2 regions of the Rhodococcus (subgen. Prescottella) equi genome follow, and region 1 is predicted to be linked to the other one. Evidence: riboswitches for the same ligand, from Rfam matches in the RefSeq annotation. Region 1 holds a riboswitch; the other holds the start of a gene.
The links. A riboswitch is a leader RNA that binds a small molecule or an ion and turns the genes downstream of it on or off. The one in region 1 is predicted to bind S-adenosylmethionine.
Positions count from the first base shown of each region.

Region 2: another riboswitch for S-adenosylmethionine. It lies ahead of C7H75_RS18020 (bifunctional o-acetylhomoserine/o-acetylserine sulfhydrylase); the one in region 1 lies ahead of C7H75_RS02985 (aminotransferase class V-fold PLP-dependent enzyme).

Region 1 covers NZ_CP027793.1:654,575-658,569, forward strand. The annotation lists gene C7H75_RS02975 (YciI family protein) at 1-60, shown strand, start outside; gene C7H75_RS02980 (RNA polymerase sigma factor) at 127-1,026, shown strand; SAM riboswitch class IV at 1,098-1,212, shown strand; gene C7H75_RS02985 (aminotransferase class V-fold PLP-dependent enzyme) at 1,266-2,582, shown strand; gene C7H75_RS02990 (LLM class flavin-dependent oxidoreductase) at 2,776-3,411, shown strand; gene C7H75_RS02995 (methyltransferase domain-containing protein) at 3,422-3,995, opposite strand, start outside.
Region 2 covers NZ_CP027793.1:3,855,676-3,859,670, forward strand. The annotation lists gene C7H75_RS18010 (MFS transporter) at 1-548, opposite strand, end outside; gene C7H75_RS18015 (NADP-dependent isocitrate dehydrogenase) at 657-1,874, opposite strand; SAM riboswitch class IV at 2,175-2,290, shown strand; gene C7H75_RS18020 (bifunctional o-acetylhomoserine/o-acetylserine sulfhydrylase) at 2,433-3,746, shown strand; gene metX (homoserine O-acetyltransferase MetX) at 3,743-3,995, shown strand, end outside.

The DNA.
Region 1 (3,995 bases):
TCGCAGATTCCGGTCGGGTCCAAGGGGTGCGTCGAACTCCGGCAGATCGTTGCCGGCTGACCGAGTCGCGGCCGAGGTGGCGACGGTGGGGCTCACGCGCCCGAACGGCTGCGCGGCGACCGCGAGGTGGACGCGTTCCGGCAGAAGTTCGAGGACTTCGACGAGGAGATGCCGTCCGTCGCGGACGACCAGTTGCGGTTGATCTTCACGTGCTGCCACCCGGCGCTGTCCGCGGAGTCACAGGTGGCGTTGACGCTGCGTCTCGTCTGCGGACTCACCACCGCCGAGATCGCGCGCGCGTTCCTGCGGCCCGAAACCACGGTGGGACAGCGACTCAGCCGCGCCAAGTCGAAGATTCGGAACGCGGGGATCCCGCTGCGGCTACCGTCCGACGAGCAGTTCCCCGAGCGGCTGCCCATCGTCCTCGCCTGCGTGTATCTCGTTTTCACCGAAGGCTACTCGGCGACGGCGGGGGAATCCGCGGTCCGGGCCGAGCTGTGCGACGAGGCGCTGCGGCTAGGGCGTCTGCTGTGCGTACTCGTGCCCGCGGAGCCCGAGGTGTGGGGCCTGTCGGCCCTGATGTGCCTGCAGGACAGCCGACGTGACACCCGTGTCGACGCGACCGGACGGGCGGTGCCGCTCGACGAGCAGAACCGCGGTCGATGGAACCGCGAGCGGATCGCGGAAGGCTTGGCGTGCATGACCGTTGCCGGTGAGAGTGACGGCGGACGGTATGCGATCGAGGCGTCGATCGCCGCCGCGCACGCTGTCGCACCGACCTTCGCGGACACCGACTGGGTCGGCATCGTCGGCGCGTACGACCGGCTGCCGGCACTGCGGGAATCTCCGGCAGTGCGAATCAATCGTGCTGTGGCGGTGAGTTTTCGGGACGGACCCGACGTCGGGCTGCGGGTGGTCGACGAGCTGGGGACCCCCGGCGCGGATCGGCTCGAGCACGTGGTGGCGGCGGTTCGCGCCGATCTCCTGCGGCGGGCCGGGCGGCCGCAGGAGGCGGCCCAAGTGTGACCACCGTCTCATGTTCGAAGGGTTGACGGTGGGTTGACATCGCGAGGACGGCTCTGCCATTCTCGTTGCCAGGTCACGAGTACCAGCGTCAAGCCCCGGCTAGCTGGTCGGCAACCCTCCAACCGCGGTGGGGTGCTCCGGGTGACGACCAGGTCATGGTCCACAAGGACATGGCAAGCGCGGACTCCGATGGCGTCGACTTCCACTGCCGACGAGTCCCAAGACTCGAAGGATTTGTGATGACCGCTGTACTGACCGCCGACGCCTGCGCCACCGCTCCGATCGCCCGGGTGTCCGGCTGTGACTTGCAGGTTCCGCTCGTCGGGGGTGGAACCTGCGTTTACGCAAACTTCGACTACGCAGCCAGCGCCCCGGCGTTGTCGCAGGTCACGGACCGCGTCCAGGAGTTGCTGCCCTTCTACGCCAGCGTCCACCGCGGTGCCGGCTACGCCTCGCGGGTGAGCACCGAGGCCTACGAGAACGCCCGTGGATCCGTCGAGCGCTTCGTCGGCACTGACACCGACCAGGTCGTGGTCTTCACCCGCAACACCACCGATTCACTCAACCTGCTCGCCAGCTGTGTTCCCGGCGACGTCGTGGTCCTCGACATCGAGCACCACGCGAACTTCCTGCCGTGGAAGAACTCTCGCGTCGTCGAGGCCGCCGACACGGTGGCCGAGACCATCCGCCGCATCGTCGCAGAGCTGTGCGCCAAGCCCGCTGCCCTCCTCGCGATCACCGGCGCCTCCAACGTCACCGGCGAGGTCCTCCCCATCGCCGAACTCGCCGAGGTCGCCCACCGCTGTGGTGCCCGCATCCTCGTCGACGGCGCACAGCTCACTCCGCACCGCCGCGTGAACCTGGCCGAGAGCGGTGTCGACTACCTGGCGTTCTCCGGGCACAAGCTGTACGCGCCGTTCGGGGCCGGCGTCCTGGTCGGCCGTCGGGACTGGCTCGACGAGGCCGAGCCCTACCTCGCCGGTGGCGGCGCCGTGCGCGAGGTGACCGTCGACGAGACCTGCTGGGCCCCGGCCCCGGCCCGCCACGAGGCCGGCAGCCCCAACGTCCTCGGTGTCGCGGCGCTCGCTGCTGCGTGTGATGCGCTGGCCGCGTTGGACTTCGACAAGGTGGTCGAACACGAGCAGGTGCTCGCCTCCCGTCTCGCGGAGGGGCTCGCGGAGATCGACGGCGTGCAGTTGCTGCGCCTGTGGTCGGACGCCCCGGACAGCGTCGGCATCGTCACCTTCACCATCGACGGCTACGAGCCCGGCCAGATCGCCGCATACCTGTCGGCCGAGCACGGCATCGGTGTGCGCGACGGTCGATTCTGCGCCCACCCGCTGCTCAACCGCATCGGTCACGCCGGCGGTGCGGTGCGCGCCAGCCTCGGCCTGGGCACCGGCTCCGACGACGTCGAGCGGCTGATCGCCGCCGTCCGCCGGCTGGTCGCCGGCGAGCAGACGTGGAACTACGGCAAGACCGACGGCCTGTGGAACCCGGTTCCGGAGACGCGTGGCTTCTCCAGCAGCACCGACGGTGCCGCCGAGTGCGTCTGACCGTCTCGGAATCGGTCTGATTCGAACTGTGGTGGGGGACAGGATCGGGGGATAGCGTGACGCGCATGCAGTCGACGCACACGCACGGGCAGTGGTCCCGCCGTCATGTCGATCTGTGCCGCACCTCCTCGGACAGCTGTACGCGCTGACGCCCCGCGCCCTCCATCAGCTGTCTTCTTCCGAGGAGTTCGTCATGTCCCACTCCGTTTTCGCCTCCGTCCCGTCCATCGCCCCGCGGCGTCCGCTGCGGGTGGCCGTCGAACTGACCGGTGCCGGGCATCATCCCGCCGCATCGCGGATCGCCGGCAACGTCCCGCTCACCGGGCCCGACTACTGGGTCGACCTGACGGTTGGCCCCGACATCCTCGACCTCGCCGCCCGGCCCGCCGTGGTGCAGCGCATCCAGGCTGCGGATCTGCGCGACGCGCAGCAGGCCCGCGAACGGATCCGCGCCGAGGTCGCCGCCGAGGGGCGGGATCCGAACAGCGTCACCGTCCTCGTCGACATCGAGGTCCTGATCGCGCCCGATTCGCGAAGCGCGCGTACCGAACTGGCACTGCTCGACGAGACTCTCGGGGTGCCGCACCAGTCGTCGTCGCTGACGTACGTTGGGACCGCGGAGGGACTCGGGAGCCTGCTCGCCGACATCCGTGCCGCCGACGTAGCGGACGGCGTCACACTGCTGCCGCTCGCCCTCCCGAAGGTGCTCGAGCGCATAGTGGACGGAACCCTGCCCTGGCTGGAGCGTCGTGGCTTGGCGACCGCGTCGGACGCCGTCGACGAGGCGCTTTCCCGGTTCGGGCGGACTCGCCCTGCTCGCGCGTCCTGAGTTCGCCCCGTCAGCCCGGTTTGCGGGCCTCGATGAGGAACCGGGTGGAGTGGGCGACGAACGACCCCTCCGCTCGGATCCGCCGGTCGAGGTCCCGTAACCGGCCACGGTAGGCGTCGACGGTGAAGCCGGGGACGATCCAGATCACCTTCCGCAGGAAATAGATCGCCGCGCCGACGTCGAAGAACTCCATGCGTAGCCGCTCGAACCGCAGATCCACGACCTCGAGTCCGGCGGCGTGCGCCTCTGCCACGGCCGTGTCCGGATGTCGCAGTTCTCGCGCCTCGGGCTGCGGACCGAGGAAGTACTCGGTGAGTTCGAAGGCGCTCGCCGGCCCCACGTGTTGCGCCAGATAGGTGCCGCCGGGGGCGAGCACACGGGCGATGTCCGGCCACGAGACGACGTTGGGGTGGCGACTGCTGACCAGATCGAAAGCGTTGTCCGCGAACGGTAGTGGCGGCTCGTCCGACGCGTGCACCACCACCACGCCGAGCGGGTGCAGCATCTCGGTGGCCTTCGCGAGGTTGGGCGGCCACGATTCCGTCGCGGCCGTGGTGGGAGCGATCGCCCCCGCGCCGGCGAGG
Region 2 (3,995 bases), 2.1 Mb from region 1:
GCGACGACGGCGAACGCGCTGCGCCAGCCGAGCCCCTGCCCGATCCAGGTCGCCGCCGGCACCCCGGCGACGTTGGCAACCGCGAGGCCGCTCATGACCATCGCGACAGCCTTCGCACGGTGCCCCGGTCCGGCGAGGTACGCGGCGACCAGCGACGCGACGCCGAAGTAGGCGCCGTGCGGGAGTCCCGCGACGAAGCGCGCCACCAGCAGTCCGCCGTAGCTGGGCGCGACGATCGTGGCGGCGTTGCCGACGGTGAACGCGATCATCAGCGCGATCAGCAGGGTCTTGCGCGGAACCCTCGCAGTCAGTGCGGCGATGACCGGCGCGCCCACGACGACGCCGAGCGCGTACGCGGTGATGACGTGTCCGGCAGTGGACTCGGAGATTTTCAGGCCGCCGGCGATCTGCGGCAACAGGCCCATCGCGGCGAACTCGGTGGTGCCGATGCCGAATCCGCCCATCGCGAGGGCGAACATCGCGCGGCGGCGTCGGGCAGCCGGGACGGGGCTGCCGGACGGCGCGGGAACGGTGGCCGAGACGGTCAAGAGAGATACCTTCCGGGCACGGTGGAACAAGACGTCCGACGGTAGTGAGGAAATGGAAACGGGACGTTCCCACGAGGGGAACGTCCCGTTTCGGCGAGGGTTACGCGATTACGCGCGCGCCTTCTGCAGGTTCTCGTCGAGGGTCGCGAGGAACTCCTCGGTGGTCTGCCAGGCCTGGTCCGGGCCGACCAGTAGTGCGAGGTCCTTGGTCATCTGACCGTTCTCGACGGTCTTGATGACGACGTCCTCGAGCTGCTGTGCGAACTCGATCAGCTCCGGGGTGTTGTCCAGCTTGCCGCGGTGCTCGAGGCCCCGGGTCCACGCGAAGATCGACGCGATCGGGTTGGTCGACGTCGGCTTGCCCTGCTGGTGCTGACGGTAGTGGCGCGTGACGGTGCCGTGTGCGGCCTCCGCCTCGACGGTACGGCCGTCCGGGGTCATCAGCACGGAGGTCATCAGACCCAGCGAGCCGTAGCCCTGCGCAACGGTGTCGGACTGGACGTCACCGTCGTAGTTCTTGCAGGCCCAGACGTAGCCACCCTCCCACTTGAGGGACGAGGCGACCATGTCGTCGATGAGGCGGTGCTCGTAGTGCAGGCCGGCGGCGTCGAACTCGGCCTTGAACTCGTCCTCGTAGATCCGCTGGAACTCGTCCTTGAACATGCCGTCGTAGGCCTTGAGGATCGTGTTCTTGGTGGAGAGGTACACCGGGTAGTTCTGCTGCAGGCCGTAGGACAGCGAGGCCCGCGCGAAGTCCTGGATGGACTTCTTGTAGTTGTACATACCCATGACCACGCCGCCGTCCTCGGGCAGGCGGCACACCTCGTGCTGGATCGGCTCGGAGCCGTCGTCCGGGGTGTAGGTGATGGTGACGGTGCCGGCGCCGGGTGCCTTGAAGTCGGTGGCGCGGTACTGGTCACCGAAGGCGTGACGGCCGACGATCACCGGCTTGGTCCAACCGGGGACCAGACGCGGGACGTTCGAGATCAGGATGGGGGCGCGGAAGATCGTGCCGCCCAGGATGTTACGGATGGTGCCGTTCGGGGAACGCCACATCTTCTTCAGGCCGAATTCCTCGACCCGCGCCTCGTCCGGGGTGATCGTGGCGCACTTGACGCCGACGCCGTGCTTCTTGATCGCTTCGGCGGCGTCGATGGTGACCTGGTCGTCGGTGGCATCGCGATGCTCGATCCCCAGGTCGTAGTACTCGAGATCGACATCCAGGTAGGGATGGATCAGCTTGTCTTTGATGAACTGCCAGATGATGCGCGTCATCTCGTCGCCGTCGAGTTCGACGACCTTGCCTTCGACCTTGATCTTGGACATGGGGGCTTCGCGTCCTCCTAGGAAGTGTCCCTGGTTCCGTTCCCTGGGTACTGGGGGTGCACGGGCCACTTTGTGAGTGGACCCGCCAACGGTTCAATTATCAAACGTAGACGGTTCGGATCTCCCTCGGCAGGGACGACCCAAACATGACGAGCGTACTGCTATTGCTTCCGAGCGCAACCATGCCCCCTGGCTCACTACCCCTACCTACCGGTAACTTTGCCGGTTCTCCACACCTGGGGTCGAAAGATCAGCCCCCTCCTTCCCGTGTGCCCGTTTCTGCCGTTAAGATCACGGCCAGGTCATGAGTGTCAGCGTCAAGCCCCGGCTCGCTGGCCGGCAACCCTCCAACCGCGGTGGGGTGCCCCGGGTGATGACCTGGTCTTCCGACTCGAGCCGGAAGACAAGCGCGGGTCCGCTGGGACGGACCCACTGACCGGGCCATGCCCCACCGGAGGTTCTTCATGTGTAGTTGTCACGAGTAGCCGGTCCACAGGCGCGCAGTCGATGCTGCGCCAACCCCATCTGCAGACTTCACACCCTGGAGTAGAACGACTCATGACCGAAATCACGGACGCCGCTGTCGACCCGACCGCGAACTGGAGCTTCGAGACCAAGCAGGTCCACGCGGGACAGACGCCCGACGGCGCCACCAACGCCCGCGCGTTGCCGATCTACCAGACCACGTCGTACACGTTCGACAGCACCGACCATGCCGCAGCGCTGTTCGGCCTGGCCGAGCCCGGCAACATCTACACCCGCATCATGAACCCGACGCAGGACGCCGTCGAGCAGCGCATCGCCGCGCTCGAGGGTGGCGTCGCCGCTCTGCTGCTGGCCTCCGGGCAGGCCGCCGAGACGTTCGCGATCCTCAACCTCGCCGAGGCCGGCGACCACATCGTGTCGAGCCCGCGTCTGTACGGCGGCACGTACAACCTGTTCCACTACTCGCTGCGCAAGTTGGGCATCGAGGTCTCGTTCGTCGAGGATCCCGACGACATCGAGCAGTGGCGTGCCGCGATCCGCCCGAACACCAAGGCGTTCTACGGCGAGTCGATCTCGAACCCTCGCAACGACATCCTCGACATCCCGGGGATCTCGAAGGTGGCGCACGAGAACGGCATCCCGCTGATCGTCGACAACACCGTCGCGAGCCCGTACCTGATCCGTCCGCTCGAGCACGGCGCCGACATCGTCGTCCACTCGGCCACGAAGTACCTCGGCGGCCACGGCACCGCGGTCGCCGGTGTGATCGTCGACGGTGGAAAGTTCGACTGGACACAGGGCCGCCACACCAACTTCACGACTGCCGACCCGAGCTACCACGGTGTCGTCTTCGCAGATCTCGGCGCGCCGGCGTTCGCTCTCAAGGCCCGCGTGCAGCTGCTGCGCGACCTGGGTTCCGCGGTCTCGCCCTTCAACGCGTTCCTGATCTCGCAGGGCATCGAGACGCTCAGCCTGCGGATGGAGCGCCACGTCGCCAACGCCAAGGCCGTCGCCGAGTACCTCGAAGCCCGACCGGAGGTCACGTCGGTCTCGTACGCCGGGCTGCCGTCGTCGCCGTGGCACGAGCGGGCGAAGACGATCGCCCCGCGCGGCACCGGCGCGATCGTCGCGTTCGAGCTGGCCGGTGGGGTCGAGGCCGGCAAGAAGTTCGTCAACGCGCTCACCCTGCACAGCCACGTCGCCAACATCGGTGACGTGCGCTCGCTGGTGATCCACCCGGCGTCGACCACCCACTCGCAGCTCACCCCGGAGGAGCAGCTCGCGTCGGGTGTCACCCCCGGCCTGGTCCGGCTCGCCGTCGGCATCGAGGGCATCGACGACATCCTCGCCGACCTCGACGCCGGTTTCGCGGCGGCGGCATCTTGACCGTCAGCTCCGTTCGCAACGCCCGTCCGGCGGGGTTCCCCCCGCCGGACGGGCGCTTGTGCTTTGTCCACGTCGGCTCGATCGAACTCGAGAGCGGTGTGGTTCTTCCCGATGTCGAGCTCGCCGTCCAGCGGTGGGGCGAGCTCGCGACCGACCGGGACAATGTGGTCCTCGTCGAGCATGCCCTGACCGGCGACTCGCACGTGACGGGCCCCGCGGACGACGAGCACCCCTCCCCCGGCTGGTGGG